3 regions of the Sporomusa sp. 246TCP1 genome follow, and region 1 is predicted to be linked to each of the others. Evidence: riboswitches for the same ligand, from Rfam matches in the RefSeq annotation. Region 1 holds a riboswitch; each other region holds the start of a gene.

Region 1 (8,182 bases):
AAAGGCGGTAGGACATGCTTAAATTATTGCAAGAGAAATTTGCACTCAGTGAAAGAGGGGCAAAGGATTTAATCAAGGGCAGTTTATACAGTGCCTTGGCCGATCTTAGTATGATGCTTCCTGTGGGGCTTTTTATCATGCTGCTGGCTGAACTGTTACAGCCGCTGTTAGGGACAAGCGCCTCAACACCTGACCTGATGAAATATGTGCTGCTTGTTTTTGTAGTGTTTATTGTTTTATATTTTTGCCAGTATTTACAGTATTCCAGTGTATTTATTTCTACCTATACGGAAAGCGCCACAAGAAGGATTAATTTGGCGGAAAAACTTCGTCAGTTGCCTTTGTCCTTTTTCGGTAAAAGAGACTTATCGGACTTAACAAATACGATTATGGGCGATTGCGCGACATTGGAACATGCTTTTTCCCATGCTGTTCCACAATTGTTTGGGGCTATGCTTTCAACACTTGTCATTGCCATTGGCTTGCTTTATACAGATTGGCGGATGGGACTTGCCGTATTATGGGTCATTCCTGCAGCGTTTCTTATGATTATTGGTTCAAAATATATGCAGAACCGGGCCGAACTTAAGCATTATCAAGCCAAAAGAATTTGTGCCGACGGTATTCAGGAATGCCTTGAAACCATCCAGGATATAAAGGCCTGCAGTATGAAAGAACGTTATATAGAAGGATTAGACAAAAAACTGGATGCAGCAGAACAGGCGCATATTCATTCTGAATTGACCCTGGGCGCTTTTGTGACCAGTGCACAAGCACTGCTGCGACTTGGCTTGGCCTCGGTAATATTGGCAGGCAGTGAATTATTAATTGCAGAAAAAACCGATTTGCTGACTTACCTGATTTTTTTGATTACGGCGTCAAGATTGTACGATCCTTTGTCCGGAACACTATCAAATATTGCTGAGATTTTTATTGCTGAAATTCCTATAACAAGAATGCAGGAAATGGAAGCACAGCCTGTTCAACGCGGTGAAAAAAATTATAAACTGAATGGATATGACATCGAATTTGACCATGTCGCATTTTCTTACAATACCGATGAACCGGTTTTAAAGGATGTTTCTTTCTTGGCAAAACAAGGAGAGGTGACAGCTCTTGTAGGTCCCTCCGGCGGTGGCAAGAGTACGGCTGCAAAACTGGCGGCACGTTTCTGGGATGCAACTTCCGGTAAGATTACGCTGGGAGGCCAGGATATAACGGCAATAGATCCCGAAGCGCTGCTGAAAAATTATGCGATTGTTTTTCAGGATGTCACCTTATTTAATGACACTGTCATAGAAAATATTCGTTTGGGAAAACGTAATGCAACAGATGAAGAAGTAAAAGAGGCGGCAAGGCTGGCTATGTGTGATGACTTCGTATCGCGTATGCCTATGGGTTACGATACAATTATTGGCGAAAATGGTTCTATATTATCAGGCGGAGAACGCCAGCGTATTTCTATCGCCAGGGCCATTCTTAAAGATGCGCCCATCATCTTATTGGATGAAGCCACTGCTTCCTTGGATGTGGAAAATGAAACAAAGATTCAGGCGGCCTTGGCAGAACTGATTAAAAATAAAACGGTTTTGATTATTGCCCATCGTATGAGAACCGTCGCCAATGCCGATAAGATCGTCGTTTTGTCTGATGGATATGTCTCTCAGCAAGGCAGACCTGATGATTTGCTAAAACAAGACGGCTTATATCATCACATGGTTAAAACTCAAACACAAAATATGAATTGGTCATTATAAAAGTTTGCGATAAATAGACCTTATCTTGGAGCAAGGTAAGACCATTAGTAATTACATAATCAACATCAGGCGATTTCCCCCTGGGCAATCATGTCCAAAATCCGGCCGGCAAAGGCGGCATCATCTAGCTTACCGGCTAAAAGCGGTTCAATCTGCCGCCATACCCCTTCCGGATTGATTGCCAGAGCAGCCGGGAGGCGGTAAAATGCTTGCCAAAGGCCCGGTTCTGAAAATATTCAATGATGGCTGCCGCCGCATGGGCGGTACAGGCCCCCAACTGGCCCTGCTCCGGCACCGGTGTGCTGCACCACTGGCGCAAATCCGCCTTGGCCGGCAAAGGCGCGGCCGCATCGATCCCCAGGCGTTTTATCGTTTCCTGCAGGTTGGGATGGCACTCATCATAGTCGCGCAGATCGGGCAATGGCGGCCGCCAGCCGGTGCCCACGATTTTGTTGTCAGGCAAAATGACCTGTGTATTCATCATAATCCTCCTTCTCCCTCTAAAAAATTGTGTATTCATGACAATCCTGCCTTGCTCTCTTCCTCCCTGTGAGAGACAAGCGATTCCGGCGATATCGGCAAACAGGCCCGGACAATCTGTCCAGGCCTGGTTTGCCTCTGCCTGGGCATCAGCGCGGCAAAGTTGCGTTGGTTTAGAAGAAATACTGGGCGGTCAAATAGTAGGTCCGGCCCTGTTGCGGGTAGGTGACATTATTGCCTCCTGAAACAAATTCATATCGCAGCCTGTCCGGACGTCGTTAGCACGTCCGGGCAGGACGGTTAGGCTCAGGTACACTATCGCTGCTGCTTATTGTTTTACTTTGGTTATCACATCGGCGGTGATATCTGTACCACCGTAGACCACGGTTGCTGCGTCAAAAATTGCTGTCAGTCCTTTTTCCTCAGCGACGGCCTTAATGGATGCCTCAATTTTATCTCCCACCGGCTTCATCAATTCATCTTCCCGCTGGGCTTCCTGCCGGGCCAATTTATCGCTGTAGGTTTGCTTGTCGGCTGCCGGCAGATCTTTGGCATTGGTGTCGTAGTCTTTTTGTGCCTCGTCCCGCAGGGTCTGGATACGGTTCATGAGGTCCTGTATGCCGGGGTAACTGGCGAAAACTTGTTGTCGGTTAACATAGCCAACCGTTTGCTTGCTGTTGGCCTTGGCGGCCAGCGTCTGGGTCGGCGCTAACAGTCCGAAAATGCCGGATACGAAAAATGCAATTGCGATCAGCACTGCCAGTTTGTTTTGTAATTTTTTCACTGGGTATACTCCTATCATTTTTCTTTGGCCTGTCTTCCCGCATCGTCTGCGGGCAAACAAAAAACTCCCTGACCGGGAGTGTGGTTACGCTAAGCTACCGGCATGTCCCGGCAACGTTACGTAATCCCCTCCCCATACCTCGTGGGTGAAAAACGGCGATTGTCGGACAGGCAGTTCTCCTGACTTGCGGTTCATGGCTTTGCCAAACCTTCCCAAGACCTTCATCCCAGTGGCATATCTCGGCATTGCTCCCCGTTACAGTGGCGGGACCGTGTTGGCTTTGCACCAAACTTCCCTATTAAGCCCTTGCGGGCACCTATCCCTTGCAATATTCAGTTGTTGTTTCTGTAATTGTTGCTTTTTGACACAATCCAGGATGAATTAATACCCTGGCCAGAGTATCCTCCCAGGCATTTACTGGCGCTCCCTGGCAATCAGGCAACCCGTCCTGCGTTACCAGCTACCGGCACTAGTAAACAAAAGAAGCCCCTCTGCGATAATCACTCAGAAAGGCTTCGGCGTTTATACGGCAACACTGCCGGTGTAAACTACACATCAAATCCCCTCCCTGAGCACGCGCAGGTCAAATGGTGACTGTTGTACAGGCAGTTCTCCTGACTCTGGTTCCTCGCGCCGCCAAACCTTCCCAGGACTTTCCTCCCAGTGGCATTTCTTGGCTTTGCTCCCCATTACATTGGCGGGACCGCGCCGGTCTTACACCGGCTTTTCTATGAAGCCCTTGCGGGCACCTGTACCATTACACTATGTGGTTGTCCGCTTCTTGTTATTAATTTATTTTAACACAGCAATTGCCAATTGTCACCAATTTTCGTTCTGCTTTTTCCTGTCTTTTCTGACACGTTTCCCCTATTTCTTCATGACCCACCGGCTATCCGGGCAGGCCCGCTGATGTTTATTGAGGGCGTGTTTGTTGTAACCGGTTGCATATTTTTTATTCTAGGAGTATACTATAAGAAAAGGACTGACGTGTTACTTATATACGCACGTATCGCATGCAGGCAGCAACCTCCATGCTGCTTACGAGTCAAGATAGCATCACGGTTATTGCCGGTAACGTCGGCTATGAAAATTCCAGCAAATTTGCCAGTGCCTTTAAGGCTGTAATGCATATTTCTCCCTCAGCTTACCGAAAATCGCTTTGACTAAATGGAGCTAAAACAATCTATATGGAGTATTAGTTCTATATCATCTTCTTTAAAATAGAAGTCAGTTGCAAAGCTGCAGCAGACTTCTATTTTTTGTTGAAGGGAGAATAAATTATGGAAAACTCACTGGTTGCGAGATTGTTTGAATTTGCAGGGAGTTATCGTATACTTCTTGTATTATCCTGGATTTTATCAGGGCTTAGTTCTATACTGTCGGTACTGCCCCAGGAGTTGCGGGTCAGCCCGTCCCTACCGTTCTGTTTTTCACTAAAAAGACATGCTGTTTCATGGGGGATGCCTCCTTTTTCAATACTAACCCCTTTCTTCTTTAGACAAAATACATTCCCGGTACAGTGCTTTAAGCAGATGTTTCTCATTGCTCTTGCCGAGATATACAATCGGCTTATTATATTTGCCGGCATAGTTTACCGTCCGGTAAAACAAGCTATGCCCCAAATGTTTCCAATTGATCACAATGACATCGGCCGCATCCAGTACCGACAGATCGAATTTCACATTTTCAGACGAAATCATGCTAAAGTTTTGATACTTTTGCTTTAGGCGTTGCTGCCAATCCGTACGCCCGCCGAGAATAACAACCTTCAGCCAGGCAATGGCTTCGATGATTTCCGGACTAAGCTCCTTTTCCGGCTCGTTTTCCTGATTTGAGGAGGCAAGCAGCTTGTCCAGTATCCGATTGGTATCGTCCAGTTTTTCCTGCCATTGCTCGCTTTCTTTTTGCCGGGCAATCTCGTTTTTATCTATTTTAAGCTGGAGTTCATTCAATACCCTTTGTTTGGCCGCCAGCATTTCTTCCAACACCGCATTCTTTTTCTGCACTTGGGCCAGCTCTGCTTTCAGCTTGTCAACTTGCAAACGCTTGGCCGCCGTTTTTCCCTCCCGCCGGATTTCCCGTAACGCAAAGGTTCGCAGGTTATCATACTCGACCGCACAAGCACGGATCAGCAGCGTGCGAGCGAAAAAATCCAGGGCCGCCTGCTTAAGTTCAGCCGTTACCTGAGTCTCGTCGGGCAGGGAGGCAGCCATCGTCTCTATGGCGCGCCTGAGTTCCCACCGGCTGACCGGCACCCGCGCAATGGCGTCGAACGGCAGGCCGCTGAAGTTTTCTCGTTTGAACATATACCCGGTGGTCCGGGTATATTCTAAAGTATGAAAATACTCGTCCAAACTGGCCGGAATTCCCTTTAGTTTTTGGTCAATGGACTGCCAGAGCGTTTCGGACAGTTCTTTTTGCCGGTCCGTCAAGACGGAAGCTGGCCGTTCCCCTGTCATTTTTTCCTGCGCCCGGAGGTGGGCCTGAAAATTAGAGTGGAACAGGGGTCCCTGTTCCGTGAGGGTTTTCCCGAAAGCATTGACCAGATGCCAAAAAATTGCAAAATCGCCGTCCAGCATATCCTTTTTATTGACATACGGCTTAAGCGGCCGCTGACGTTTGTCCAGCAGCACCGGCGGCGCGGGCAGATTGCGCAATTCACGGGGCGTCACTCTGGGTTCTTTTTTCATTAACAACCGCCAAAACGATTCGAATGGGACTTCTTTGTCTTTTGTTTTTACATACGTATAAATCGGCCGCCAGCATTTTTTCAGCAGTTGTTCAAACGCCGCTGCCGCTTTTTGTCCGTTGTCATTTTCCTGAAACGAAGTGACAAGCAGGTCTGTGGCTTTTTGGCAATACAGTTCGGTGAGTACGTCACTTTCCCGGAAATAGCTGTCATAAGCACGCCGCCGGGGAGTCATAGTGCTGTCGATCACGATGCCACCGGCGCCGCAGATTCTATCCAGCACGGACCGGGCGACCTTGTTTTGAGCTATGCCCCTGGCCATAAACGGCACCAGGTCAAGGCTGACTTCCTGTTGTTGCTGCATGATAATTCACTCTCTCCAACTCGCTGTTTTATTCCTTAATAAATACGAGCTGAGCCGGGTCAAGACCTTCTTTGACAAATAAGAGCGGCGTATTTTCTTCCGGTATGCCTTCCAGCATTAAGGCCGCCTTGGCCTGCTCGAAGGCAATTTTTAATGACTTGCCAAAGCCGAGGGCTGAATAAAACTGGGCGGCGAATACCCTGGCTGCCTCGTCGCCGATGGCCGTGTTCATACCGACTGCCGCCTCGACGTACTTGACGACCGCTTTCGCTTCATCATTGGAAAAGCAGACATTGAAAAACACCAGTCGGATGGTGTCGGCGGCGCTCAGCATGACCTGCACAATGGCGGCCAGGCGCACCATTTTGGGCTGGCCGTCGTCACCCTGCAGAATCAGCTCATCATTTTCCGAGCCGTGGCCGCTGAAATGCACCAACTGAGGACTGGTCTCGTTGATGGCCTGCAGGATGTCGAGCGGCTGCGTCGCCCAGCGGGTGACAAAGTTGATGGCGTCGCGGCGCGCGGATTTACGAATATTTTCCTGGATATCCCTGGCTTCGGCATCCAGCTCCAACGGAGCGTCCTTCAGGGCATTGGCCGCCAGAAACAAAACGGTTACCTGTTCGGCCGCTTTTTTCGCGATGGGTTTGGCCCGCTTCGGCTTTTTAAAGTCCTTTTTCTTTTGCTCCAATTGATCGACGTCATACAGCTGCTGCTCTAATTGGGCGACTTCCTGCTCCAGCTCAGCGATGGTCGCCACCAAGTCAATAGCTTGTTGCGCACTTCGCTTAATATGGCTTTTGGCGGTTTCCACGGCCTGCCCTGCTGCCGCTCCGGCTGTTGCCTTTAGGCTAAGTCCGGTGGCAACGGCTTGAGAAAACACCTTGTTATGCTCGGAAATTTGCTGCAGGGCCTGGGCCTTGTCGGTTTTTAACCGGGTTATTTCCGTCTTCTTTTTGAGAAGGCTTGCCCGCAAATCATCGGTTGGCATCCTCTTCCCCCTCCTTTTCTGTGGTGGCTGCCGCATACGCCTCCCCGGCCAGGCCGGCCTGATCATCTACCTGGCTGACCACCTCGCAGGACAGGGGCGGCGTATAGACATAGCCTTTCTGGTTGACCTGGTAGAAATTCTCAATGAACCAGCAGAACTGGCGCAGCACACGGGTCAGCGCATACGGGCTGAGGGTAAGCGTCTCTCCCGCCGGTGCGGGAAAAGCCAAGTAGCCCTTGACGGCAAAGAATTCCTGCGCTTTGTAAAACAGTCCCGTCCGGTCCTCTGTTGGCCAGACCGGGCCGTCGACCGTAAACAGCTCGGCGTCAGCGATAAACAGCGCCAGCACAGCTGCTGTTTCCACCGCAGCGAAATATTCGGTACTGTCCATCGTCGGATTTACGCGAAAATAGCTTCGCCAAAAGGCGGCCAGCGACCGGTCGGCCATGCCGCCGCGCGCGGCCGCGCCGAGGTTTACTTGCAGGTCGTAGCGGCTGAGCGCCAGCAACGCGGTCTGATACAGATCCGGGAAATGGGCATGCTCCCGGTAGAATTCGTCTCGACAAAAAGCGTTGGCAATTTTATGGAATATTTTCACCAGTTGTTTGGCGGGTAACTGTTTGTTGCTCACCTGCAGGCGTTCGCTTTGCCGGCGGGCAAACCGGACAATGGCCGGCAGTTTCGGCCGTTCCCCCCGCCTCGCCGGCCGGACGGGAGATGTCCCCGGCGGCGGCAATACCGGCCGGGACGGCTCTGCCTTTCTCTGCAGCAGCTTTTCTATTTCCCTGGCAGCGGGCGAAACGGCTAGCGGACCACTCTGCAGGACCTCCGGTGCGGGCCGACGGTTCGGCCGGTTATGGTTTTGCCAGGACAAGCGTGGCTTGGCTTTCATAGTAAATCCTCCTTTCTCTTGCGGGCTGATTATCAGCCACCGGTAAGCGGCAACCGGCCTGGGGCGGAAAATCCTGCGCAGCCTGAGCCACGCAGGATTTTCGCCTGTCGCCGGATGAGAAAACCTTATTTCTTGCCGGTTCTGCGCTTGAGTTCTTCGACGGTAAGCGCCATTTTGCTGCGGGAAACAGCAGTCGTCGGTTTGCCGCTCCGGGTTCTGGCCGCT
Region 2 (4,175 bases), 670 kb from region 1:
CCTGCGAGAGATGGGGAGGGGATTTGATGAACAAGCATCCCCCTTTGGTCGTCACAGGGGGATGCTTTTATTTTTTAATTAATTCAGCAGGGAGAGGGCGTAAAGGAGCATTTACAATGAAGAATTCAGTACTGTTATTACTTGTGGGTTGTTTCTTACTTCCCGGTATTTCTGTACAGGCCGCAGAACCGGCAGATACTTCGCCGCTAACTTGGGAGATAAGCGTTTTGCAAAAACCAACCGCAGAAGAAATCGAGCGGCAACGCTGGTCTGATGTATATGCCAATGACATTGGTAGTTATAGATTTGACAATAAATCACTGCACATTGATGAAACCGATAAAAATTTGGTGCATGTTCTGATTAGAACCATTTTTGCCGATTCGAAGATTATCGGCAATTTGAACGAAAAGTATCAGGGAAAACTGAGCGCAGGTGACAAAGTCACTCTCAGCGAAATGCAGATGGTCTTTCAGCTAAAGGAAAAAATGTATGCAGTAACAGAGACCAGGATAGTTAGCGAACAAGGAATTGTAGTGGAAGATACCAAGAAAACTGCCAAATTTGTTGCTGTTACGCCAAATACCTTTGCTGAATCCATGTACTATATTGCTAAAAAGTGTAAGCAGGGATGCCTATGATCAAAATGCCAAATATTGATTTCGTTCACCTGGATACGGCAACCCCCAGTGAGCGGCAAGCGGCCGATCAAGAAATCGTACAATGGGCCGCAGAGGTGTTAGCGGAAGTGGTAAAAAAACCGGATGAGCTTAGCGAAAGACAATTAAATCGGTATTTGTATGTGATAACAAAATTCAGTCTGTTTTTGCCCAATGCCGCCAATCCCCTCGATTTTAATCAGTATTTTCTTTTTATTTTCTGCTATTCGTTATTTAATGCCATATATGTTGACAGACAACAAGGGCGGGTCATAAACTTTAGCACCGAAGATGTATATGCCGTCTTGATACTGATCTTCAAAAAATATTTTACCAACAATCACAATCGGCTGCCGAATTACTTTAAACTAATTCGAAATCTGAATGATACCAAAGCGTTTACCGAACAATTTAGGGAGCACTGTCAGGAAGAACGCAAAAAACTGGATTATTATGCGGTAATAGAATACCTGAACGAGAAAAAACTGGTAGAATTGGTTCCTCCGATACCGTCAATCAAAGTACATCCTAAGATCGTAACAACCATCTTATATGAACTTTGTCATTTAATCAGGCAAAGCAGTCAGAAGACAGCAATGGAAAATGACATGGCCGCCGGTAAGTGTAGTCTAGGGAAAGTGTTTTGAATCTGCTGTCAGGCGGCTATAACAATAGCAAATATAAGACAATACATAGCGTAAAGGTACAGGTGCCCGCAAGGGCTTCATAGAAAAGCCGGTGAAAGGCCGGCGCGGTCCCGCCACTGTAATGGGGAGCAAAGCCAAGAGATGCCACTGGGATACAAGTCCTGGGAAGGTTTGGCAGCGTAATGATCCAGAGCCAGGAGAACTGCCTGTACAACAATCACCGTTGACCTGCGAAGATGGGGAGGGGATTTAATGAACAAGCAGACGTAACCCCCCTATAATATTACAGGGGGGTTATTTTATTTACGCTTGTCACCAGGTGGGACAAGCAATGACTTACCAACAACAGCATAGCAGATATCACAGGATATCGGAATAGGTGCCCTGCGGGGCTTAATAGGGAAGCCGGTTAAAGACCGGCACGGTCACGCCACTGTAAACGGGGAGCAATCTCGCCTAGTTGCCACTGGAGCAATCGCTTTGGGAAGGCGCGGGAAAGCCATGAACCGGAGTCAGGATAACTGCCTATTTGACAATCACCATTTTACCTGCGAGTGACAGGGAGGGGATTACGTAAGGTTACCAGACCCTAAAGAAGCTGGCAGCTTAGCGTAAGCACTCCCCAAAAGGGAGTTTTTTTATTTGCTATAGAAAGAGGTGAGACAATTAATACTGGTCGTCGCGTACCTATATTTAATGAATAGCGGTAGCTAAACAAGTTTAGTATGCGGATTATTTGAAAAGGAGCGGAGAATGAAAAAAAAAATAATCGTATTTTTAGTGCTTTTCAGTTTAGTGCCATTTTTGTCTGTTTATGCTGCCGAAAAGGCTGAAGAACCTGCAAGTGGAAGTTGGGAAATGAAGATTTCACGTGAGAAGAAACTAACACCGGCGGAGGAAGAAAGAGAGCGCTGGGTAGGAGTATTTGCCAATGATATAGGTATATATATGTTTGATTGCAAATCTCTGGCAATGGTTGAAAATGAGAAAAATAGTGTCAATGTTCTTGTGAGAACGATATTCACCAACTCCAAGGTTGTTACTCAATTGAATGAACAATACAAAGCAAAACTCAATGCCGATGATAAGGTAGGCTTTAGCGAAATGCAGATGACTTTTAAAGTCGATAAAAGAAAGTATCTTGTTATGGAAACCAAAGTTTACAGTGCTCAGGGTGTTTTGCTGGAAGAAATAAAAGCAAAAGAAGCAGTTTTCAAGGAGGTACCGGTGAAAACATTTGCTGATTCCATGTATGAAGTAGCAAAGGCTTTTTCGCGGAACCAGTAATGAACGGATTTTATTGAGGATGAGAACCTAATTTATCATTAATGTGAAAAATAATTATTAAAGGGGCTTAGCGATGAATAAAAAAAAGGATTTAGAGAAGAGAATAGTTATTGCTTTGCTTTTGGGGCTTAATTGCGTAAACGCAACTGGGTATGCCGAAGAAAATAGTGACCAGAGTAACACTAACCCCAAATTTTCCTTAGAGGCAATAACAGTAGAAGCGGCAAGACCGGATTGGGAGAGCAAGCTTTCCCCAGGTACAGTGACAGTTATCAGACCGGACGATTATCAGGGAGAACAGAAATCTTTACCAGACTTATTAAAAGAAGTGCCGGGTGTTCATGTACGTGAAGTTAACGGTAAAGGGCAATACACGACTGTCAGTGTGCGTGGCTCTACCGCTGCGCAGGTAGGCGTGTTTGTTGACGGCGTTTTGTCAAATCTCGGTGGTGACGCTGCCGTAGATCAAAATACCTATGCGCAAATGGAGCGCTTATGACAGCAGCCGTTGGGGCGGTGCTATTGACGGTACCTATAAAGCCGGCAAAAATCATTTAGTGGAATTTATGGTTAATTATTCTGATGAAAATATGGATGTTGCCGGTTCTGGTATTACAGATGGTACCTTGGAAACAGGCTATTCTTCAGCTAACCGTTATCGTACGGATTATAGTCAAAAGCTGTTCAATGTACAGATGCAGGATACGATAACACTCAATAGGAAAGGCGACCTGTGGCTGACGCCGAGCGTACGTTATAACCAATCCGAAATACACAGCGGCAATGCCGTAGGCTGGGCCAATAATGCGGGGACTCCTGCCGAGTGGATGTTTAAAGCTATCGACCAGCAGGATAACAAGGCTACCTGGCAGTTGGCCTTGAAAAAACAGGTTAATGAGAACTTTACGCTGCGAACTACCTGCGGTACCTATTACCGTTTATTAAATTTATATGAGATAGCAGGTGACGGAGGCGGTATTTTGCCGGCACCTATTTCAAGCAATAGCAACGTTAAGGGACTAAATTTCCCGGTACCGGAAGAAGGAAAACAGTTTGATATCAGTGCTATTTGGGATGGTAAGCTTTTGGGTGCTGACAGTAAACTCCAATTGACTTATTTTTATCGCGATTCGGACAAACTCTTAATGCTGTGGCGGTATGGCTATGATTACTGGAGTTATTCAAATTCTGCCAATGGTACAGCTCGCGGTATTGAACTGCAGACAGATTTTAATTGGGAAAAATGGGATCTGAGCATAGGCGCAACTTATCTTAAAACTTCTGCCGTTCAATGGAATGATTCTCCTTCTGTTAAGCAGGAACCTTACTCCGTGCATCGAACCTATACGCCGGACTGGGAGGGTTATCTGCGCTTAGGTTATCGCCCTGATAAAAAGAATATTGTTTTTGGCGAGGTTAAATATGTTGGTGAAATGTATACTTCCTATTACGAAAACACACCATCAATACAAGATTCCCTGACGACCATTGGTCTGGGAGTTAAGCACAACTTTACTAAAAATTCCCAATTAGTTATAGGATGCAATGATATCTTTAACAGGGGACCAAAATTGAAGATCCA
Region 3 (8,182 bases), 630 kb from region 1:
CGCACCATCAGCCACAATCCGTCCCTGGTGCATAACGACAATGCGATCAGCAAACCGTGCAGCCACTTCCGTATCATGGGTACAAAAAACAATACTGCCGCCTTGCCTGGTATATTCCTTGAGCAACAACGCAATATCTTCAATATGTCCAATATCCTGGCCTGTTGTCGGCTCATCTAACAATAGGACAGGCGGCCTGCAGGACAGTACGGCGGCAATGGCCACCCTGAGCCGCTGACCCCGGCTTAATGCTAATGGAAACTCTTCTTCCAAGCCACTTAACCCCAGTTTATCTACCAGCAGCTGGCAATATCCTGTCCATCCAGCAGCATCCCCTTTGCGTTGCTGTTGCAAACTAAAGCCAATTTCTTCCCGTACGGTGCTGTTAAATAGCATAAAATCCGGGTTTTGTAAAACCATGCCAACTGCCGGCGACACCGCTGACTCTTGCCCCAATACTGCTATCTCACCCGTTGCCGGTTTGAGTAAACCGCCAATTAAGTGCAGCAAAGTAGACTTACCAGCCCCATTATTCCCCATAAGAGCAATAAATTGTCCGGGAAAAAGAGTAAAGTCAACCTCCTTGAGTATCAACTGCGTCGGATTATCATAATAAAAAGATAGACTCCGGGCCGTAACAACAGCTGGTAGCTTTGCTGGCAACTCCTCCGGTCTGCCCGGTGCTGTCGCTGCCGCTAGCACCTCATAGTGAGGAACAGCATAGCGTTGCCGAATGGCCGCCACAGCCTCACTGACCTTGGCCGAACTCACCGCAACTCCTAATTGGTGACAGATGGTAACAGGTTGCGGTAACCGGAGGCCATAGGCTGCGAACAGTTCCTGGCGGCCATAAGCCTCCTCACATTTTCCCTGCCAAATCAGCTTGCCGGCATCCATAATGGCTACCTTGTGACATAAAGGCAATACCTCATGCAGCCGATGCTCAACAATGATAATGGTAATTCCCAGATTAGCATTCAGCTGTCTTAAGACCGACAATAATTCAACTGCTCCCTGCGGGTCAAGCTGGCTAATAGGCTCATCCAGGGCCAATACCCTGGGTTTTGCTGCCAGTACAGCCGCCACAGCTAAACGCTGTTTTTGTCCGCCTGACAGAGCATGTACACTAGCTTCAGCCTTATCTAAAAGGCCTACCAGTTGCAATGCTTCCCTGACTTGTGGCTCAATCTGGGCGGAGGTCATTCCCATATTTTCCAGAACAAAGGCCACTTCATCAAATACTGTTGTTGAAAAAATTTGATCATCCGGGTTTTGAAATACCATGCCTACTGTGCGGCTCATCTCGGCCACACCTAAGTCACTCGTAGACCGCCCGCCGACCAATACTTCTCCCACAAGTGTTCCGCCGCTTTCATGGGGAATCAGGCCATTGAGCATCTTCAATAACGTACTTTTACCACAGCCTGTTGCTCCTGTCAGCAATAAGAATTCTCCTGCTGAAATGTGGAGACTAACATCTTTTACGCTGGGAGTACTGCGATGCCTATAGGTAAATGAAACATTACATAGCTGTACCATACTATCCATCTCGTCAGTCCCCCCCTACTCTGGCTAATCGTTTACCTAAGGCTGTGCCACAGGCAGCGCCGACTACTGTATAGATAAATCCGTTAATGCTCAAAACCAAAGCAATATACCAGGCAGCATAATACATGCGATACAAAAATGCCATAGCCTGCAATCCTACATATGTTGAAATAGTATCAGCCACGCCACAGCTAATAGCCAAAAGCACGATTTTGCCCCAGGGTATGCTTTCATCTTCCCGTTTTTGCAGCCAGCCATACATCCCGCTGCCATAAATCAAAAGCTCCAGCAAGAGCGCCTGCATACCATAGTTCAACAAAATAATGGGTGAAATTTGTCCAAAAGCCAGCATACCTAAGAGCATGCGGACAAGGGTCATAAGTGCCACTACACCCGGGCGGGGAATTAAGATAACCAGTGCCACCACCATCATATAGAGAAATACACCATTAAATAGGCCGGTAATCAAAAAACCGAACGGCCCCAGTAGAATATGAAAAAAATCATTTAGCAAGGTTGACGGAACATTAACTACCGCAAACGCAGCCGCGCCAAATAAAGCGATGGTTACCAGCCAGCGTGTTTTTAACACCGTCAGCACTTGTCGCAAACGTCTAAGTGCCACAAACAGACCTGCCAGTACCATTAGTGTTGCCATACTGACCACTACCAGCGCCTTGTTGTCTTTTTTTACAATAATAAGCGGCACTTCACACACCAGCGGCGGCTTTATTCCGTCTTGTAGTTCTGCTTGAAGAATATAAGTACCACCAGTCAAATCACGTTCATCTGCATATACCGGTATCTGCAGACGTTGCCAGGAGTCACCATTTAAGGCTGTAAAAGCTTCTAAAAAATTTTTTTGCCGGTCCAGTGCTCCGCCATTTACATCTTCATTGGTTGAGCCAGGAGTAAACAAGCCGTTCACCGGCTGATGACTGGCTGCATCCAACAGCCGGACAGTAACAACAGCCAGCTTCTGCACCCCGGACGGATTTACAATATCCACTCCCAAATGCGTTACCGGGTGAATGGCTTCAATCTCCTGATTAGAGGCGCCTTTGCCGACGACTAGATTTTTGTAATAGTCCCATTGCCGGTCTCGTAATACTAAGACGTTGCGACCCATACGGTCATCTGTTTTGCCGTCTTTATCCAAAGGTAAAACAATACCTGCCATGGTTACAGGAGCGGCAGCTTTACCGGTACCTACCTCTACATTAATCGGCACCTGCTGCGTAATTTCTCCGGCTGTAACAGCAGCTGTATACTTACCAGGCGGCAGCTCTGATGCCACTTGAAAGGACAGTAAGTCATACCACTGGCTGTAACCGCCTGCCAGCAGTTCTTGCCTTGTTAAAACATAATGGTCTGCTTGTTGGTTTATCTCCCAATTTTCCTGAGAACCAGCAGGCTTAAAACCCGGCGGCAGGCTGATAGTTATGACTATCGCTTTATCGGCTGAATCGCGGTTTTCAATACTAAAAAGCGCTGCTGCTTGCGTACCAGGAGTCACAGAATCCCTGACTTTCCCGAGATAATAGGGAAATTGACAGGAAAAAGACAGGCCATGCTGGGCCTGACCAGTAATTGTCAGCAATACAAACAGCACTGTTACTAAACCGGTCAGTGCTTTTTTGATGGGCAAATGCTTTCCCCCTTTTTTAGCGATAAAAAAATGCAGCCCCTGTATTTTTTAAGGGATGCATTTTTTCTTTTATCGTCGTATAAGCAGCCTCCTTGCATAAATTCTATTATTTATGTCATAGCAGAATTGAAAAAAGAAAGGGTCAATATTGACCCGCGCCAACGGCGCAAAGTTCTTAAGGAGCGTAAAGAAAATGGACTAAAATATTAAAACTCCTGGCCGTGGAAGGTCAGGAGTAATAACCAGTAAACGAATTAAGCTAGGTACACTTTGAAAGTGCCTACTAAATCCCCTCCCCATACCTCGTGGGTAACACGGTGATTGTCAGATAGGCAGTTCTCCTGACTTCGGATCAATGCTTGCTTAAACCTTCCCAGGACGATCATCCCAGTGGTATATCTTAAGCTTGCTCCCCGTTACAGTGGCGGGACCGCGCCGTCATTTAAACGGACTTCCCTATTAAGCCTTTAAGGCACCTATCTCGGATATATTTAATTTTCCATAAAAAAATTTGTGTCTAATTAATAACCGGAATGGCCGGACGATCTTTGCTTCTTTCGGTATAAGCTCCGGTAATAGCATCTTTTACATGTTGTACATAGATATCTTGAATGCCAACATTTTCACCGAGTCCATGAATATAGGTTTCTACTTTGAATCCAGCGGCGATCAACTGTGATTTAAAGGATTCCTTATCGTCACCAGCCATATCGTTATTTGCATGATCGCCGGCAACCAACATAATTGGCATTAAAGTAACTTTTTTAATTTTATTGTCTTTTAATTCCTTAATCACATTTTCAATGGTAGGATAACCCTCTACTGTGAATACAAAAACATTTTTTAAACCCGCATCCTGAATTTTCATTTGAAGGGCTGCATAGGCTGTATTAGAAGGATTTACGCCGCCATGACCCATTAGGGCAATTGCTTCACCTTTTCCTAATTTAGGGAATTGAGTTTGCATTGCTTTAATGGCAATCAAATAATCATCCGGTTTTTCACCCTCTTGTCCGGTGTAGTACAGGACCGGGCGACCAACGGAAATTTTTTCAAAGGATTTCTTATAATTATCAACTACATGCATAAGTTTTGCATATTCATCACCAGCTTCCATATGCAGCGGTTGAATAATAATTTCTTTATAACCATCGGCTTTCAATTTATCAAGTGCCTGTTTTTCTGTATCAAAGTGCAATCCGTCACGATCAGCTAATCGTTTAATAATAATACGAGAGGTAAATGCATGGCGAACTTCATAATCAGGGAATGCAGCTTTAATTTTGTCTTCAACCGCTTCTGTTGTAATTTTACGCGTATCTGCAAAAGTAGTGCCAAAGCTTACAACTAAAATTGCTTTTTTCCCTGCTGTTGCTTCGGCAGCATAGGTTTTTTGTCCAATAATAAGGACCCCAAAACATACTGTCATCAAAAATAAGGTCATCATAATCCAAATGGTTTTTTTCAAAATTCTTCACTCCTTATTTAGTACAAATATTTAGTGGAAATTTACAGAGAACTCAATTCACCTCCATATTGAAATAATAAGTAGACTTACCTCTTGCGTATTGGTTTATTTATATCATAGCAGAATTGTAAAAAGAAAGGGTCAAAAATGACCCGCGCAAAAAAGCGCAATGTTCAAAAGGAGTGTAGAAAAGAAAAATGGCTTAAATATTAAAACTCTCAACCGTTAAAAGTTGAGAGTAATAAACAGTAGAGTAAATACAAAACTCCTGGCGTATAAACCAGGAGTGAATTAGCTCAGAACGCTAAAAGCGTTTACTGTAATCCCCTCCCCATACCTCGTGGGTAACAAACGGTGATTGTCAGATAGGCAGTTCTCCTGACTCCGGATCGTTACTTGCTTAAACCTTCCCAAGACTATCGTCCCAGTGGTATATCTTAAGCTTGCTCCCCGTTACAGTGGCGGGACCGCGCCGGCATTTAACCGGACTTCCCTATTAAGCCTTTAAGGCACCTATCTCGTACATATTTAATTTTTTATTATATGAATAGAATATCATTCTTGAAAACAGTTGTCAAGCCTTAATTAGTTATCAATCTAAAGAGCCGTATGGAAACTTTATGTTTCAATACGGCCCTTTAACGTAAACGTTATTACCGGTCATTGAAGTTAATCTACGTCTATAATCAGCCGCCCTAGTCTCTTACGTCTATGACTATGTCCCCGAAAAAAACTCTGATAGCCTCTACGGATTGGCGTATAAGTTATAATAACCTCGCCATTATCGTATCTTTCAAGGGCAAGATCAATGGTTCCGTTAGGATCGGCATTGTAGGAGCCACCACCGCCTCCAGCACATAAATTAGAACCAGCACCGCCACCACTAAATCCACCACCGCCTCCACCTCCTAGTCCACTATCACCCGCACCACCTCCACCGCCTCCAAAGCCACCGCCTCCACTTCCGCCTTTAGCACCAGCATAAATCGCAGTTCCACCCTCTGAATTACCTTGCGCACTTTGTCCGTTTGACAATATACCTGCCCCACCGGAAGCGCTGGCAGAACTCAGTCCACCATAACCACCTGTACCCCCGCTTCCAGTGTTATTTTCTCCAGCATTACCCTCTTGGGAAGTTGATGCGTTGAGTCCATTTGAATCCGTATCCGCCCCGCCACCACCACCAGCGGCAACAAGCAGGGCATTATTTTTAGTAATATCGGAATATTCTTTGCCACGCCAGACAAATGAGCCGCCACCGCCACCGCTGCCACCTGAACCATAGCCCATTCCCCCTACTAGAATTGCAAGAATTTCCCCTGGTGTTACAGTAAAATTACCCTGTACTATTGCACCAAAACCACTAAAACCAGTTGATGCTCCACCACTCGCACCAATAGCCGTAATTGTTATTGAGGTTACGTTTTGGGGCACAGTGAAACGATCCAATTCCTCTTTATAGCCAAATCTTACAGTCTCCAAAAAATATACCACCCTTCATAAGAACATTAGTCTTTTCACTATTATCTTATGAAGGGGGGTTCTTGAAGGTTTCAATCGGAAGTTTTGCGCGCAAAAAGGCTAACCTCACAGCAAAATCTGCAAGGTTAGCCTCTAAGTTATCTACACGCAAAATTTTTGATTGCCTCAGAAGAATAAAGTCGCGGGCTGCCCAGCTATGGAATTCATACTTTTCTTGCATATCTTCAAGGACTTCCGCGCCATAATCATAAGTAAAGCAGAAAAGATGACAGGCTTGCATCTCAAACATGGTCATCTAAATGTAGCCAAGCTCCGCTATTGTTTTACTGCCATTTACCTCAAATTGCCGCCAAATTTTCGGCGTGTAATCCACAAGTTCGGCATAAAATCTGTAGATCGGATGTATCGCCATTTACTCTCTCTCCTGTTTGTCGCGGTATTTGTACGGTATATCGTTTTCCTCGCACCATTCCTTGACAATCCCTAGGAACGCCAGGGAGCGAAAGGCGTAATAGGACTTTTCAAGCCCAGCATAATTTAATGTATCCTTGAAATGACGAAATGGCTTCCTACCGTTTAATGCGCGGAACAACTGCTCGCGTTTGCGGGCATCTATGGTAGCCTCTGCGAAATCCTCCATAATGTCATACTCGCGAATATCATACTGGTTCGGAAGTCTGACATAATCACGAGAGTTTTCGATTTCCTCCGCCAGTTCCTCGTCTGTTTCAATATAAACTCCATCAGAAAGGGCGACAAACTCGCCTGTCGCTATATTCAGATACTGTTCCCAGTGATCCATCGTTTCTTCAAGCTTGTCTGCAATATCTTCTAAAAAGAAAAGCGATTTTCCAGACATGCGTTATCACCTCCGGCAATGCGTGCTAAACAACGATTATTTCTCCTCATTTGCCATGAAAAGTTCGTTTGACTTCTTGGTAAACCTTGAAAGTTGAACACTTCTGATTAAATATATCACAAAATTTATTAAAATTCTATCTGGAGGACCGTTTTTGTTCTAAGATAAGAGAGTATATATTTTTGAGAGTTATGGAGGCATTATAAAACAAGGGGTTTCAAGTATAAGACCCCGGCATAGGAGGCCCGCACCCCTCGTAACTCCCGTAACCCCTCGGCCTTTGCCGGAAAAAGCGTTCCGCAGGAGTTCAAGATTTTTTCTTGTTCACTGCCTTCTTAATGCCTCTCCTGCAAGCTTGTCTGCTAATTCATTGCCAGCAATACCAGAATGTCCGGCAACCTTTTTAAACCTTACCCAACTTAGATAAGGGCGAATAAATACAGAATAGGCTGCCGTAATCTTATTATTGGTTTTCCATTTACCTGTAGCCCATTCAGATATACCTATGTAGTCATGGTGAATTGTGATTGCGCCAATATCCTGTGTTTCAGCCCATTTTACTGCTTCAATAGTAGCTTCCAGCTCGCCGGCAATATTGTGGATAGCAACTGCTTCGGCATTCTGACCTACGCCACTGGCTGTATGGATTACCTCTGAGCCATTGTACACCGCAAACCCCCAGCTATAGCGCTTGTTGTGATAGCTGCCATCAACATATATATCATAGTACTCACCTGCCGGTCTTTCGTCTTGATTGCTGTCTAGCGGTGTACCTGGAGCATTGCCGCTTATATAGTCTTGAGCTTCCGCTTCAGTAGGGAAGCTCTTAAACAATGCTCCAGAGTATCCGGTCACTTGTTTTTGGCACTCTGCCCATGTTTTATATACTCCAGGTTGTTTGCCCACTTTTACCGCATAAAATTTCTTTGGTGCCATAGTTCCTCCTTGATTTTAGCCATATAACCTAATGCTATGTTATCATGTTATATCAGTAAATTCATTATGAATTTTTTAAATCACAGGCAAATATCAAGTTTATCAAGAACATGTTGAATTTTATTGAACATTGTAGCTCGTTCTGAGCCGGCAAATAATAGCCCGACAGCATAATTATCATTTGTTAGCACCAACGAGCCGCTATCACCAGGCATACTCATGGGACCGGCTAATATCTGGT

What was found. A riboswitch is a leader RNA that binds a small molecule or an ion and turns the genes downstream of it on or off. The one in region 1 is predicted to bind cobalamin.
Region 2: it holds a riboswitch for cobalamin, as region 1 does, so the genes downstream of both, AC1ECB_RS10675 (hypothetical protein) here and AC1ECB_RS13255 (OmpH/Skp family outer membrane protein) in region 1, are expected to answer to the same signal.
Region 3: it holds a riboswitch for cobalamin, as region 1 does, so the genes downstream of both, AC1ECB_RS10795 (sirohydrochlorin cobaltochelatase) here and AC1ECB_RS13255 (OmpH/Skp family outer membrane protein) in region 1, are expected to answer to the same signal.

The regions. Positions count from the first base shown of each region.
Region 1 covers NZ_CM170492.1:2,863,820-2,872,001, forward strand. The annotation lists gene AC1ECB_RS13240 (ABC transporter ATP-binding protein) at 1-22, shown strand, start outside; gene AC1ECB_RS13245 (ABC transporter ATP-binding protein) at 15-1,757, shown strand; gene AC1ECB_RS13250 (hypothetical protein) at 1,894-2,241, opposite strand; gene AC1ECB_RS13255 (OmpH/Skp family outer membrane protein) at 2,566-3,021, opposite strand; cobalamin riboswitch at 3,174-3,356, opposite strand; cobalamin riboswitch at 3,609-3,789, opposite strand; gene AC1ECB_RS13260 (helix-turn-helix domain-containing protein) at 4,020-4,184, shown strand; gene AC1ECB_RS13265 (hypothetical protein) at 4,500-6,074, opposite strand; gene AC1ECB_RS13270 (CHAT domain-containing protein) at 6,103-7,065, opposite strand; gene AC1ECB_RS13275 (hypothetical protein) at 7,052-7,957, opposite strand; gene AC1ECB_RS13280 (hypothetical protein) at 8,083-8,182, opposite strand, start outside.
Region 2 covers NZ_CM170492.1:2,191,821-2,195,995, reverse strand. The annotation lists gene AC1ECB_RS10685 (hypothetical protein) at 117-641, shown strand; gene AC1ECB_RS10680 (hypothetical protein) at 638-1,306, shown strand; cobalamin riboswitch at 1,350-1,530, shown strand; cobalamin riboswitch at 1,667-1,849, shown strand; gene AC1ECB_RS10675 (hypothetical protein) at 2,060-2,593, shown strand; partial or broken gene AC1ECB_RS10670 (TonB-dependent receptor) at 2,667-3,068, shown strand; gene AC1ECB_RS10665 (TonB-dependent receptor domain-containing protein) at 3,070-4,175, shown strand, end outside.
Region 3 covers NZ_CM170492.1:2,236,928-2,245,109, forward strand. The annotation lists gene AC1ECB_RS10785 (ABC transporter ATP-binding protein) at 1-1,548, opposite strand, end outside; gene AC1ECB_RS10790 (hypothetical protein) at 1,553-3,196, opposite strand; cobalamin riboswitch at 3,511-3,691, opposite strand; gene AC1ECB_RS10795 (sirohydrochlorin cobaltochelatase) at 3,714-4,664, opposite strand; cobalamin riboswitch at 5,016-5,196, opposite strand; gene AC1ECB_RS10800 (hypothetical protein) at 5,334-6,146, opposite strand; gene AC1ECB_RS10805 (hypothetical protein) at 6,193-6,441, opposite strand; gene AC1ECB_RS10810 (hypothetical protein) at 6,559-7,005, opposite strand; gene AC1ECB_RS10815 (ribonuclease H1 domain-containing protein) at 7,330-7,941, opposite strand; gene AC1ECB_RS10820 (chymotrypsin family serine protease) at 8,022-8,182, opposite strand, start outside.